2 regions of the Streptomyces sp. NPDC004838 genome follow, and region 1 is predicted to be linked to the other one. Evidence: riboswitches for the same ligand, from Rfam matches in the RefSeq annotation. Region 1 holds a riboswitch; the other holds the start of a gene.

Evidence for each region. A riboswitch is a leader RNA that binds a small molecule or an ion and turns the genes downstream of it on or off. The one in region 1 is predicted to bind cyclic di-AMP.
Region 2: it holds a riboswitch for cyclic di-AMP, as region 1 does, so the genes downstream of both, ACWEFL_RS25050 (M23 family metallopeptidase) here and ACWEFL_RS08645 (M23 family metallopeptidase) in region 1, are expected to answer to the same signal.

The regions. Positions count from the first base shown of each region.
Region 1 covers NZ_JBSGAW010000005.1:262,723-270,060, reverse strand. The annotation lists gene ACWEFL_RS08660 (DNA gyrase/topoisomerase IV subunit A) at 1-30, opposite strand, end outside; gene ACWEFL_RS08655 (M16 family metallopeptidase) at 433-1,809, shown strand; gene ACWEFL_RS08650 (M16 family metallopeptidase) at 1,836-3,203, shown strand; cyclic di-AMP (ydaO/yuaA leader) riboswitch at 3,580-3,741, shown strand; gene ACWEFL_RS08645 (M23 family metallopeptidase) at 3,755-4,528, shown strand; gene ACWEFL_RS08640 (HPr family phosphocarrier protein) at 4,812-5,093, opposite strand; gene ACWEFL_RS08635 (bifunctional acetate--CoA ligase family protein/GNAT family N-acetyltransferase) at 5,320-7,338, shown strand, end outside.
Region 2 covers NZ_JBSGAW010000024.1:17,117-24,454, reverse strand. The annotation lists gene ACWEFL_RS25065 (MerR family transcriptional regulator) at 1-1, shown strand, start outside; tRNA gene ACWEFL_RS25060 (tRNA-Met) at 283-356, shown strand; gene ACWEFL_RS25055 (PP2C family protein-serine/threonine phosphatase) at 627-1,718, shown strand; cyclic di-AMP (ydaO/yuaA leader) riboswitch at 2,062-2,208, shown strand; gene ACWEFL_RS25050 (M23 family metallopeptidase) at 2,220-3,257, shown strand; gene ACWEFL_RS25045 (PrsW family intramembrane metalloprotease) at 3,648-4,904, opposite strand; gene trmB (tRNA (guanosine(46)-N7)-methyltransferase TrmB) at 5,310-6,101, opposite strand; gene lhgO (L-2-hydroxyglutarate oxidase) at 6,314-7,338, opposite strand, start outside.

The sequences.
Region 1 (7,338 bases):
CGACGGGGTTTTCGTGCTGCGGCGGGCCATCGCGGCTGCTGCTCCTCACGTACCGGATCGGGAACTGACGCCGACCATTGTGGACCGTCCCACTGACAAGACGGACCGCGACCCGTGAACACGCCCGCCGCGGCCCGCTGAACACGCCCGCCGCGAGGAGCCGGACACGCCTGCCGCGAGGCGCCGGACACGCCTGCCGAAGCCCGCCGCGAGCACCGGCGGAACCCCGCAGTGAGCACCGGCGGAACCCCGCCGTGAGCACCGGCGGCGGCCCGCCCGGCGCGCCGGGCGGGAGCGCGAACACGCCCAGCGCGCTCCCGGAACTTCGCCTGCCGCGAAACGGGAACTTCGCCAGGTGTCAGCGCGCTTGCATACAGTGGCAGTGCAGGGAAAACAACCAACAGCATCGCGATCGAAGGGACGTACATGCCCATGGGTCACACGGCCACAGCGCAGGCCGGTTCTGGCGGCCTGACAGCGACGGAGCACCGGCTGGCCAACGGCCTGCGCGTGGTGCTCTCCGAGGACCACTTGACCCCGGTCGCAGCGGTCTGCCTCTGGTACGACGTGGGCTCACGTCATGAGGTCAAGGGACGCACAGGACTCGCCCACCTCTTCGAGCACCTGATGTTCCAGGGCTCCAAGCAGGTCCATGGCAACGGGCACTTCGAGCTGGTGCAGGGCGCCGGCGGCTCGCTCAACGGCACCACCAGCTTCGAGCGGACCAACTACTTCGAGACGATGCCCACCCACCAGCTGGAGCTGGCGCTCTGGCTGGAGGCGGACCGCATGGGCTCCCTGCTCGCCGCCCTCGACGACGAGTCGATGGAGAACCAGCGCGACGTGGTCAAGAACGAGCGCCGACAGCGGTACGACAACGTTCCGTACGGCACGGCCTTCGAGAAGCTGACCGCCCTCGCCTACCCCGAGGGCCATCCGTACCACCACACCCCGATCGGTTCCATGGCCGATCTGGACGCGGCGACCCTGGAGGACGCCCGCGCCTTCTTCCGTACGTACTACGCGCCCAACAACGCGGTGCTGTCGGTCGTCGGCGACATCGATCCGGAGCGGACGCTCTCGTGGATCGAGAAGTACTTCGGCTCCATCCCCTCCCACGACGGCAAGCAGCCCCCGCGCGACGGCTCCCTCCCGGAGAACATCGGCGAGCAACTGCGCGAGGTCGTCGAGGAGGACGTACCGGCCCGTGCGCTGATGGCCGCCTACCGGCTGCCGCACGACGGCACCCGCGAATGCGACGCCGTCGACGTGGCGCTGACCGTGCTGGGCGGGGGCGAGTCCTCCCGGCTGCACAACCGTCTGGTGCGCCGAGACCAGACGGCTGTGGCGGCCGGATTCGGGCTGCTGCGCCTCGCCGGCGCGCCCTCCCTGGGGTGGCTGGACGTGAAGACGTCCGGCGGGGTCGAGGTGCCGCAGATCGAGGCCGCGGTCGACGAGGAGCTGGCCCGGTTCGCCGAGGAAGGTCCCACGTCCGAGGAGATGGAGCGCGCGCAGGCCCAGCTGGAGCGCGAGTGGCTGGACCGGCTCGGCACCGTCGCGGGCCGCGCCGACGAACTGTGCCGGTACGCGGTGCTGTTCGGCGACCCGCAGCTCGCGCTGACGGCCGTGGAGCGCATCCTCACGATCACCGCCGAGGAGGTGCGGGCGGTCGCCAAGGCCCGGCTGCGCCCCGACAACCGCGCGGTGCTGGTGTACGAACCGGTCTCCGACACGGGCGACACGACCGGCACGACCGGCACGACCGACCAGGACAACCAGAGCGACGAGGAAGAGGGAGCGGACCGGTGACCCATGCCGCTGAGCCGTTGACCACCATGGAGTTCCACCCCCAGCCCAAGGCGGGGGAGCCCATGCCCTGGGCGTTCCCCGCCCCTGATCGCGGCACCCTGGACAACGGCCTGACCGTGCTGCGCTGCCACCGCCCCGGCCAGCAGGTGGTGGCGGTCGAGATCTCCCTCGACGCCCCGCTGGGCGCCGAGCCCGAGGGACTCGACGGTGTCGCCACGATCATGGCGCGCGCGCTGTCCGAGGGTACCGACAAGCGCACCGCCGAGGAGTTCGCGGCCGAGCTGGAGCGCTGCGGCGCCACCCTCGACGCGCACGCCGACCACCCCGGCGTCCGCGTCTCCCTGGAAGTCCCGGTCTCCCGGCTGCCCAAGGCGCTCGGGCTGCTCGCCGAGGCTTTGAGGGCGCCCGCCTTCGCCGAGAGCGAGATCGAGCGGCTCGTACGCAACCGGCTGGACGAGATCCCGCACGAGACGGCCAACCCGGGCCGCCGCGCGGCCAAGGAGCTGTACCGGCAGCTGTTCCCGTCCTCGCTGCGCATGTCCCGTCCCCGCCAGGGGACGGAGGAGACCGTGGCCCGGATCGACTCCGCCGCCGTACGGGCGTTCTTCGAGGCCCATGTACGGCCCGCCACGGCCACCGCGGTGATCGTCGGTGATCTCACGGGGGTCGATCTCGACGCCGTGCTCGCCGAGACCGTCGGCGACTGGACGGGCGACACGGCCGAGCGCGGGCCGGCGCCGGTGATCACCGCGGACGACACGGGACGGGTGGTCATCGTGGACCGTCCCGGCGCGGTGCAGACCCAGTTGCTGATCGGCCGGATCGGCCCGGACCGGCACGACCGGGTCTGGCCCGCCCAGGTGCTCGGCACCTACTGCCTGGGCGGCACGCTCACCTCCCGGCTGGACCGGGTGCTGCGTGAGGAGAAGGGCTACACGTACGGCGTACGGGCCTTCGGCCAGGTGCTGTGCTCCGCCCCGGACGGGTCGGGCGCGTCGCTGCTCGGCATCAGCGGTTCCGTGGACACGCCCAACACCGGACCGGCGCTGGAGGACCTGTGGAAGGTGCTGCGGACGCTGGCGGCCGAGGGCCTGACCGACAGCGAACGCGATGTCGCCGTGCAGAATCTGGTGGGCGTCGCGCCGCTGCGGTTCGAGATGGCCGCTTCCGTCGCGGGCACCCTCGCCGACCAGGTGGAGCAGCATCTCCCGGACGATTTCCAGGCGCAGTTGTACGTCCGCCTCGCCGAGACCGGCACCGTGGAGGCGACGGCCGCGGCCGTGGCCGCCTTCCCGGAGGACCGGCTCGTCACCGTGCTGGTCGGTGACGCCTCGCAGATCGAGGAGCCGGTCAGGGCGCTCGGGATCGGCGAAGTGACGGTTGTCACGGGCTGATTGAGCCACCGCGCGGAGTCCGACCCGGACCTGACCTGGAACCGACCCGGATCCCGCCCGGATCCGGCCCGGATCCGACGGCGACCCGACCGACCCGGCCCGGCTCGGACCCGACGCGGGGGTGACACGGCTCGGCCGCGGTGGTTGGCCGCGTCCGGGTCGCCGTCGGAGCGAACGCGTGAGCGGCACGGATCCCCGGCATCCATGGGATGTCGGGGATCTGTCGTAGACACCGTCAAATGTCCCATTTATTGAGAAGTTGGGCGAGAAGTCCTGTGGCATGTGCAACAAAACAGGGCGTGTGTTTGGTGATCGACAGCGCTCCGGCCTAGCGTCGACCCGGCTGCACGCCAGAAGCACGCCGCATCCGCGGCACGGGCAGTCATCGCCGAATCCCCGTCAGGCGCGAGCCAGGGGGAGCCGGGGACCCAGTCCCCATGGGGTGAATCGGACCCCTTCGCGCCGTGCGGAGGAGTCCGTAGGAGACCTTCCTGCTCCGAACCCGTCAGCTAACCCGGTAGGCGAGAAGGAAGGAAAGGATCAGCCTCTCCATGGCGTTCGCCCGTCCTGCCGGGAAACACCGCGCCCCGAACCGTGTGACGCGCAAGAGCGCGAGCATCGCCGGAGCCGCGACTCTCGCCACCACCGGTGTCATCGGAACCATCGCGTCCCCGGCGTTCGCCGCGGACTCCGGTGCCAAGACCGCGGAGCCCGGCGGTGTCAGCGTCGAGGACACCGGACTCACCCAGACCCTCGCCGTCGAGACCCTCGCCGACGAGGTCGCCGATCAGGCGTTCGTCCAGCAGCAGGAGGCCGCCGAGGCCGCCGCTCGCGCGGAGGCGGCGGCCGAAGCCCGAGCCAAGGCGGCCCGTGCGGCCGAGGAGCGCGCCGCCCGTGAGGCCGAGCGCAAGCTCCTCAACTCCTACCGGCTGCCCGTCGCCGGTTCGCATGTCTCCACGGCCTACCAGGCCAACAGTTCGCTCTGGTCCTCCGGCAGCCACACCGGCGTCGACTTCCGCGCGCCGTACGGCACCTCCGTGGTGTCCGTGGGCGCCGGCACCGTCGTCGAGGCCGGCTGGGGCGGCGCGTACGGCTACAACGTCGTGATCAAGATGAACGACGGCTCGTACACCCAGTACGGCCACCTCGCCGCCATCGGCGTCTCCGTGGGCCAGAACGTCATGCCCGGCCAGCGGATCGGTGCCGCGGGCTCGACCGGCAACTCCACCGGGCCGCACCTTCACTTCGAGGTCCGCACCGATGCCGAGTACGGGTCCGACATCAACCCGATCTCGTATCTGCGTGCGCGCGGTGTGAAGGTCTGATCTCCGCGCCGAATCGCTGCCTGTGCTGCTGTCCGCGTCAGCCGTGCTGTCCATAGGATTCGCCTTCCGGAGGTCCCGGCGTACAGACGCCGGGACCTCCGGCGTTCGCCGTCCCGTCCGACCGCCGAAGAACTCGCCGGCCATCGGACGAACAGGGCCGGGCATCTCATGGAACGGAAGGAGCCGCGTCTCCCGAATACGGGAAGCGCGGCTCCAGGTCGTACGGCCGAACGGAGATCCGTACAACGACGGCGGATCGACGGATCAGGAACGGATCAGGTCGTCAGACCGTCTCGGGCAGCTCTTCGAGGCCCTCGGCCACCAGCTTGGCCAGCCGGTCCAGGGCGACCTCCGCGTCGTCCGCGTCGGACGCGAGCACGATCTCTTCGCCGCCCTGCGCGCCCAGGCCGAGGACGGCGAGCATGGAGGCGGCGTTCACCGGAGTGCCGTCGGCCCTGGCGATCGTCACCGGGACGCCGGAGGCCGTGGCGGCACGGACGAAGATGGAAGCGGGGCGGGCGTGAAGGCCCTCGGCCCAGCCGACGTTGACGCGGCGCTCAGCCATGGTGTTGCCCTTCAAGTTTCAGCGGTTGTCTAGACCAGTCTCTCACGACGGGCCGGTGTTCTCCGTACCGACCGCTTGTCCCGGCATTGTCCCGGCCTTCCGGTCGGTCGGCGCTCCCAGATTGCCGTGCCGGAGCACCGGCCGCGACCTGTGACCTCGCCGCAGCGGCCAGTGACCATCGCGGAGAGCCCCCCTTGAACGGTGGCCGCGCCGTAGGCTTTCTGCCATGCAGACGGACGGCGATCACGCGTACCCCGACCACTGGGAAGCGGACGTGGTGCTGCGTGACGGCGCCACCGCGCGTATCAGGCCCATCACCGTCGATGACGCCGACCGGCTGATCAGCTTCTATGAGAAGGTCTCGGACGAGTCGAAGTATTACCGCTTCTTCGCGCCCTACCCGCGGCTGTCCCCGAAGGACGTGCACCGGTTCACCCATCACGACTATGTGGACAGGGTGGGGCTCGCCGCCATGGTCGGCGGGGAGTTCATCGCGACCGTCCGCTACGACCGCATCGACGAGCAGGGCCGTCCCGCGGGAGCGCCCGCGGACGAGGCGGAGGTCGCGTTCCTGGTCCAGGACGCCCACCAGGGGCGCGGGATCGCCTCCGCGATGCTCGAACACATCGCCGCGGTCGCGCGTGAGCGCGGCATCCGGCGGTTCGCCGCCGAGGTCCTGCCCGCGAACACCAAGATGATCAAGGTGTTCCGGGACGGCGGGTATACCCAGAAGCGCTCTTTCGGGGACGGCTCCGTCCATCTGACGCTCGACCTCGAACCGACCGCCGAGTCCCTCGCGGTGCAGCGCGGCCGCGAACAGCGCGCGGAGGCACGTTCCGTGCAGCGGTTGCTCGCGCCCCGGGCGGTCGCGGTCGTCGGCACCGGGCGGGCCGCCGGAGGCGTGGGACGGACCGTGCTGCGCAACCTGCTGGGCGCGGGGTACACCGGTCGTGCGTACGCCGTGAACCACGCGTTTCCAGCACCGCCGTCATCGCCGTCAGCGCCGTCGTCGCGATGGGAAGTGGACGGGGTACCGGCGTTCCGTTCCATCGGCGAGATCGTCGCCGAGACCGGGAAGCCCGTCGATCTCGCGGTCGTCGCCGTGCCCGCCGAACGGGTGCCGGACGCCGTCGCCGACTGCGGTGAGCACGGAGTGCGCGGGCTGGTCGTCCTCACGGCCGGTTACGCGGAGAGCGGCGCGGAAGGGCTGGCCCGGCAGCGGGAGCTGGTGCGCCAGGCCCGGTCCTACGGCATGCGGATCATCGGCCCGAACTCCTTCGGCGTCATCAGCACGGCGGAGGCGGTCCGGCTCAACGCGTCGCTCGCGCCCGAGTCCCCGGCGGCCGGGCGGATCGGGTTGTTCACCCAGTCCGGGGCGATCGGCATCGCGCTGCTGTCAGGGCTGCACCGACGGGGAGCGGGGCTCTCGACCTTCATCTCGTCCGGCAACCGGGCGGATGTGTCCGGCAACGACTTTCTCCAGTACTGGTACGAGGACCCGGACACCGATGTGGCCCTGCTGTACCTGGAGTCCCTCGGCAACCCGCGGAAGTTCACCCGGCTCGCACGGCGCACGGCGGCGGTGAAGCCGGTCGTGGTGGTCAAGGGCGCGCGCCACAGCGGCAGTGCGCCGCCGGGCCACGCGGTGCCGGTCGCGCGGATCCCGGACGCGGCCGTCGGGGCGCTGCTGCGGCAGGCGGGCGTCATCCGCGTCGACACGGTCACCGAACTCGTCGACGTGGGTCTCCTCCTCGCGGGCCAGCCCCTGCCGGCGGGCCCGCGCGTGGCGATCCTCGGCAACTCCGAGTCCCTCGGGCTGCTGGCGTACGACGCCTGCCTCGCGGAGGGACTCCGTCCGCTGCCACCGGTCGATCTGACCACCGCCGCCACCCCCGCGGACTTCCGTACGGCGCTCGCGCGGGCGCTGGCGGACGACGGGTGTGACGCCGCGGTCGTCACGGCCATCCCGTGGGTCGGCGACAACGGAACCACCGAGTCCGGAGACGGCGAGGTACTGGCGGCCGCGCTCCGGGACGCGTCCGCCGCCGCTCCGGCGAAGCCGGTGGCGGTGGTCCATGTGGAACTGGGCGGCCTCGCGGACGCGCTCGCGGCGGCGAGCAGCACGGTTCCCCGGCCGAACGGCGCGGCCTCCGCGGGTAAGGCCGGTTCCCCGGCGGGTACGGGTACGGGTGCGGACGGAGCGCCGGTCGGGGGCCGGACGGATTCCCCCGCCGGCGCCGGATCG
Region 2 (7,338 bases), on a different contig from region 1:
AACCCGGTGACCCGATCCGACCCGAGCCGACCCGACCCGACCCGAGCAGGACGCGAGCAGGACGCGAGCAGGACCCGAGCGGGATCCGACCCCGATCCTGCTCTCGATCCTGCTCCTGCTCCTCTGTTCCCGACCCCGTCGTCACCGGCTCGCCGCCCCGCTGCCGTCGGTCCGGTCTGATCCCGGTTCCGGTCATACCGGCTGATCCGCGACCTCGTGCCGTACCGCGCCGGAAAAATGGAGTGGATCTTGCTTCGGATGGCGTAAGGTTATGTCCAACGACGCGGGGTGGAGCAGCTCGGTAGCTCGCTGGGCTCATAACCCAGAGGTCGCAGGTTCAAATCCTGTCCCCGCTACTGAAGACGGTGGCCCGGCACTCGGCGAGAGTGCCGGGCCACCGTCGTATCCACGTCCGGTCGGGCCTCCGCGTACGGACGGCACGTGCCGACGGGCGCGTGCGGACCCCGCGTACCGACCGCACGTACTGACCGTGCGTACCGACCGCGCAGCGCACCGCGTTACCCCATTCGGCCGATGGCGGCTCGCCCCCGAGCCCCATCGCGGCGAGCCTGTAGAGGGGCGCGGTACCGTCCGCTGCCGCTGGCGGACCGGGGAGGAGTGCACCCTTGGCGCACCAAGAGCAGCGCAGTGGGTACGGTGCGCGCCGCTTCGTCCGCATGCTGCCCGTACTGATGATCGTCGTGGGAGTGGCCTACGACCTCAGACTTCCCCCGAGTTACACCGCCGTGCCGATGTTCGCGGCGGCTCCGCTGGTCGCCGCACCCTTCTTCTCGTGGCTCAACACCCTGCTGACGGGGATCATGGTGACGTTGGCCGAGCTGAGTCTGAACGTCTACAACGGGACTGCGGGGCAGCCTCACTCGTACACCGAGCTGAGCACGGTGGTCACCGTCTCCGCGCTGGCGTTACTCATCAATCGCGTCGTCCAGCGCAGCGGCCAGCGGCTCGCGTCCGCCCGGGTCATCGCCGAGACCGTCCAGCGGGCCGTGCTGCCCACCCCCTCCGCGGAGATCGGAGGGCTCCGTACCGCCGCACGTTACGAGGCGGCGCTCGCGGACGCTTTCGTCGGGGGGGATCTCTACGCCGTACAGGACACTCCGCACGGTGTACGGCTGGTGGTCGGGGACGTACGGGGAAAGGGGCTGGGGGCGGTCGAGGCGGTGGCGGTGATCATCGGGGCGTTCCGGGAGGCGGCTGAGCAGGAGAGTTCACTGGAAGCGGTCGCCGGGCGGCTGGACCGGGCGCTGATCCGCGAGGCCGAGCGGCAGGGCAGTCTGGACGCCTTCGAGGGGTTCGCCACCGCCGTGCTCGCCGAGATTCCGCGCGGCGGCGGTGCCGTGCGGCTGGTGAACCGGGGACACCCGGAGCCGCTGCTGCTGTACGGCGACGGCCGGGTGGACTATCTGGCGCCGCTGGAGGCGGCGCTTCCGCTGGGCATGGGCGATCTGGGGCACTGGCCGGACCGGGCCGAGACGCATCCCCTGCCGACCGGGGCGACGCTGTTGATCTATACGGACGGCCTCTCCGAGGCGCGGAACAAGGCCGGATTCTTCTACGACCCCGCGGCCCGCCTCACCGGGCGGCCCTTTCCGGGACCGGAAGAGCTGCTGGACGACTTGGTCGACGATGTGCGACGGCATACGCGCAACGGGCTGACGGACGATCTGGCGCTGCTGGCGGTCACCCGGCCGGGCTAACAACGGCTGACACGCCGGAGCGCGATGTCGGCTGTCCCACAGCCATGAGGGTGACCGAGGGCCCGGTGGTGAGAGGCGGGCCACGATCGCATGAATGTTCTCTCACCGGGCCGTCAGCACCATGTGTAGTCGAAGGACGGCTCTCCGCATAGAATTTGACGAACTGTCAGGCGTGTGATGTTGCTGAAGTGACGTTCAAGTCGCCCGACTCCGGCCTCTTGTGTCCCGGTTGGTCTGGCGCGAGCGCGTTAACGATCACCCGGAACGGCTTGGAATCCGGCCCCCCAGTCTATTAACGTTCGATAACGCAGCGCGGTCGTCCCAGCCGCCGTCAGGGCGGCACCGCGCGCATGCGCCGAATCCCGCAAGGGAACCGGGGAACCACCTTTTGGGGTGAATCGGGCGTCTTCGCACCCTGCGGAGACTCTCGTAGGAGACCTTCCTGCTCCGAACCCGTCAGCTAACCCGGTAGGCGAGAAGGAAGGAAAGGAGTACGCCTCAGTGGCGTCCAACAGCCCTGCCCCGGAAGCGCCCGTCAGGTCCGTGAGGCCCTCCACCACCGGCGTTTTCAGCCAAGAGGGGGCCGAGCGGTCATTCGGGGAATGGAACCCCACCGAGGAGAGCGTCCGTCCGGTACGCGGACGGCACCGTGTCATGAAGCAGCGGGGCGGATTCGCCCGTAGCTCCACGGTCCTCGGCGTCGGCGTGATCGCGGCGGTCGGCGCGGGCGGCATCGCCACCGCGCAGAACAAGCCCGCGCTCTCCATCTCGCTTCCCGACCAGATCTCGGACAACCTGCCCGACGGCCTGACCCCTTCCGAGGACGCGGACGGCGGCAACACCGCGCTCGCCGCGATGGGCACCATCGGCGGCGCGGCCGAGGCCGAGAGCGCCGGCGACACCAAGGACGGCGCGGGCGAGGCCCTGCGCTCCCGGATCCTTCAGCAGGCCGAGCAGCAGCAGGCCAAGGCGGCGGCCGAGAAGAAGGCCGAGGCGGAGAGGGCAGCCGCCGAGAAGGCCGCGGCCGCTGCGAAGAAGGCCGAGGCGGCGGCCAAGGCGAAGGCGGACGCCGAGAAGAAGAAGGCCGAGGCAGCGGCCAAGGCCAAGGCGGAGGCCGAACGCCTCGCCAAGCTCGCGAAGAGCTTCTCGCTGCCCACCTCCTCGTACACCATCACCTCCACCTTCGGCCAGTCCGGTTCGCTGTGGTCGTCGGGCCAGCACACCGGCCTCGACTTCGCGGCCCCGAGCGGGACCCCGGTCAAGGCCGTGGCCGGCGGCACCATCAAGTCGGCGGCCTATTCCGGATCGTACGGCTACCGCATCGTGCTGGAGCTGAACGACGGTACGGAGGTCTGGTACGCGCACCTGTCGTCGATGACCGCGAGCGCGGGCCAGAAGGTCGGCGCGGGCGAGACGATCGGCCGCGTCGGCGCGACCGGCAATGTGACCGGCGCTCACCTGCACCTGGAGGTCCACACCGCGGGCGGCTCGACGCTCGACCCGGCGGCGTGGCTGCGGAGCAAGGGACTCAACATCTGACACGGGCTGACACGCGGTACACGGGGTCGCCGACATCTGCGGCGGCCCGTGGGGGCCCGCGGTCGCATGGCCCGCGGTCTGCGGCGCATGGCCCCACGATCGTGGACGCGGAATCGTGGCCTCGAGTCCTGCGCGGTCCGGAGGCGGACGGCGTTCGTGCTCCGCGAGCCGCGCTCCGTACTCCTTGACCCGCGCTCCGTGCTCCTTGACCCGTGCTCCGCGAGCCGCCCTCCGCGATCCTCAGAAGGTGCACGACGATCTCCGGCAGCTCTGGCGCTCACCCCCCGACGTCAGGGCTGCCGGTCTTCCCCGCACTGCCGACCTGCCGTTCCGCTCTCCCGCTGTTCCGTCGTTTCCCTCGTTCGGCCGGTGCCGGGGTCGCCGGTGAGGTCAGGCGCGGTAGGGGTTGTACCCCTCGTAGTCGCGGTACGGGGGCGGTGCCCACACCCGTCCCGTCGCGCGCGCCGCGTACGTCAGCGCCGGGCCCGCCATGTCCTTCCGCTGCCACATGTGGTGCAGCAGTTCCTGCTCCCGCTCGGCGAAGTCCGGGTCCGCCGCGCCGCGCCGCGCCCGGTGGCGCAGAAACGCCAGCGAGGTCGCGAAGCGCTGGTACTCCGACACGGCGTGTGCCGCTGCCGGTCCCTGCCGCTGCATGGCGAAGGTCCGGGCGGCCTTGCGCGCCTTCATGGACGAAAGCGCCGGCGGCTCGGCGGGCGCGATCCAGCCCGCGGCGGCGTAGGCGGGCAGTTCGGTGGAGACCGTGCGCAGTTCGCGCTGCCGGGACCAGATCGTCAGCCAGGTGAGCAGCCCGAAGACGGGGACCATGAACACCCCGTACACCAGATAGAAGCCCCAAGGGCCGAAGAGTGAGGTCGAGCCGTTCCACAGCGCGTGCATGCCCATGGCCAGGGCGAGGCCGAGCAGGGGCAGCGCGACCCGGCGTATCCGCTGCCGACGGGCCGCCAGCGCCGCGATCCCGAAGCCGAGGCCGGTCAGCACGGTGAACAGCGGATGCGCGAACGGCGACATGACGATCCGTACGAAGAAGGTCGCCACCGTCACCGAGGCGAAGCCCGATGAGCCCATCGCCTGGTCCTCGTCGAACGCGGTGCCCAGATAGAGGATGTTCTCGGTGAAGGCGAAGCCGGTGGCGGTGAACCCGGCGACCACGATGCCGTCGACGAGCCCGGTGAAGTCCTGCCGCCGGAAGATGAAGATCAGCATGATCGCCGCGGCCTTCGCGCTCTCCTCGACGATCGGGGCGATGACCGTCGCGCCGAGGGTGTCCGCGCTCGCGGGGTCGGCGGTGGCGGTCGCTATCCAGCGGGTCGCGAAAGTGTTCGCGATGATCGCGACGAGCGCCGCCGCGAACGCGCCCCAGGCGAAGGCGAACGCGAGGTTCCGCCAGGGGCCCGGCTCGACCCGGTCCAGCCAGCGGAACGCCGCGGCGAGCAGCGGGACGGGAAGCGTGGCGAGCCCGATACCGACGAGGAAGCCCTCGGTACCGGTCTGTTCACGCACGAGGGCGAGGATGACGAGCCCGGAGAGCGCGAGGAGCGTGATCAGCACTCCGGCCCGGATCGCCTTGCTGCGCCAGAGCCGGGAGGCCCGGCGCGGCTTGTAGCGCCAGCGGGCTTGCTCGGGCATGGCGTCGAAGAGCGGCTGCTCCTGGAACGCCGGAACAACGGGGTGCGGGGGCGCGGGCAGCACAGGCGGATCCGCCGCACGGGGCGGCGGCTGGGCTGCCGGATGCGGCGGCTGATGCTGGGGCGACGGCTCGTACACCCATCGACCCTAACGAGGAGTACTGACACCTGGCGATGGCGCAGGGGGTGACCGGCGGTTACACGCCGAAGCGCTTCAGACCGTCCCGGCTGGGCATCCGGCCTTTTCACGCCACACGGGCAGCGCCGGGAGGGACCAGGAGGGAACCGGGAGGGCGTCTCGTACGGCTGCCGGAGCCGTTCCCGAGACGGTTTCTGGAACAGCCCGCCGAATCGGGTCGCCGGGCTGCCAGGGCGCGCGCCCAAGGCGGTTCCCAAGGGCGAGCCGTTAGGACGGTTCCTGGGCGCGACGCCGGAAGAGCAGGTCACATACCCTGTGGCCCTTGTCCAGTCCCTGCCCCTCGAAGCGGGTCAGCGGCCGGAAGCCGGGGCGGGGGGCGAATCCGCCGTCCTCCTGGGTGTTCTCGAACTCCGGATGCCCGGAGAGAACCTCCAGCATCTGTTCCGCGTACGGCTCCCAGTCGGTCGCGCAGTGCAGGACCGCGCCGGGCTTCATCCGTTCGGCGGCGAGCGTGAGGAACTCCGGCTGGATCAGCCGCCGCTTGTGGTGCCGCTTCTTGGGCCAGGGGTCGGGGAAGTAGACGCGGAGTCCGTCCAGGGAGCGGGGTGCGAGCATCTCGCGGAGGAGGATGATCGCGTCACCGTTGGCGACCCGGATGTTGGACAGTCCGTTCCGCTCCGCGAGACCGAGCAGATTGCCCTGTCCGGGCGTGTGCACATCGACGGCGAGTATGCCGGTCGCGGGGTCGTCCGCGGCCATCCGTGCGGTGGCCTCGCCCATCCCGAAGCCGATCTCCAGTACGACGGGCAGCCCGCCGAACATCTCCTCCAGATCGATGGTCCGGCGCCCGTCGATGTCGAAACCCCACACGGGCCAGAGCCGCTGGAGGGCGTCCTCCTGCCCTGCGGTCACCCGGCTCCGCCGTGGCTGAAAACTCCGGATCCGGCGCTCATGATGCGACCCGGCGGGGTCGGCGAGCGGCCCTCCGGGGAAGCGGGGGGCGCTCCGGGGGCGGAGGGGCGGGGTGGGGTCGCTGGGAGCGTTTCGGAGTGTGGACACAGTGCGATCGATTCTACGGCGCGCCGAGCGCGTGCGGCCCCGCCGGCGTCTGAGGCGCGGGACGCGGGACGGAGCCCCGGCGGGGGCCCGCACCGGAGGCACCCCGCACCGGTGAGATACGGCCACTCCGGACGCGGCACCTCCGGATACGGGCCCTCACGGCCGCGGCCCTGGACACGGACGCGGCCCCTCACACGGACGCGGCTCCGCCCCTACACGTTCGCCAGCAGGCGTCTCGCCCGGTCGGCGATCTCCCGGCCGATGGGCAGTGACGCCGTCGCCGCGGGTGACGGCGCGTTCAGGACGTGGATGACGCGCCGCGTCTCGCGGATCAGGAAGTCGTCCACCAGGGTCCCGTCCCGGAGCACGGCCTGGGCGCGAACGCCCGCCGGAGCGGGCCGCAGATCGGCCTCGGTCACGGCGGGGAGGAGACGGCGGACCGACGCCGTGAAGGCGCCGCGCGACAGCGACCGGTGCAGCTCGCCCGCGCCGTACCGCCAGTGGCGGCGCGCGATGCGCCACGAGCCGGGCCAGCCGAGCGTGCCGGCCAGCTCGCGCGGGCGCACCGTGGACCAGTCGTACCCCTCGCGCGCCAGCGCAGGGACCGCGTTCGGCCCCACATGTACGCCGCCGTTGATGCCGCGCGTGAGGTGGACGCCCAGGAAGGGGAAGGCCGGGTCCGGTACGGGGTACACCAGGCCCCGTACGAGCGAGGGGTCCGCCAGCTCGTAGTACTCGCCCCGGAAGGGCACGATCCGCATGCCCGGATCGTCACCCGCCAGCCGCGCCACCCGGTCGCAGTGCAGTCCCGCGCAGTTCACCAGCACCCGCGCCCTGAGCACCGTTCCGGAGGCGGTGCGCACCGCGACTCCCCAGGGGCGCCGGTCCACCACGGTGACCTCCTCGCCGCAGCGGATCTCGGCCCCGGCCCCGTCCGCGGCCTCGGCCAGCCGCCCGGCGACCGCCCCGAAGTCGCACACGCCCGTCGTGCCGACCTGAATCGCCGCGAGGCCGCGCACCTGCGGCTCGTACTCCGTGATCTGCGCGGGGCCCAGCTCCCGTACCGGAATGCCGTTCTCCCGGCCGCGCTGGACGAGCGCGTGCAGCCGTGGCAGCTCGTCCCGCCCGGTCGCGACGATCAGCTTCCCGGTGACCTGGTGCGCGATGCCGTACTCCGCGCAGAACTTCACCATCTCGGCCGCACCGCGCACCGCGAACCGCGCCTTCAGCGATCCCG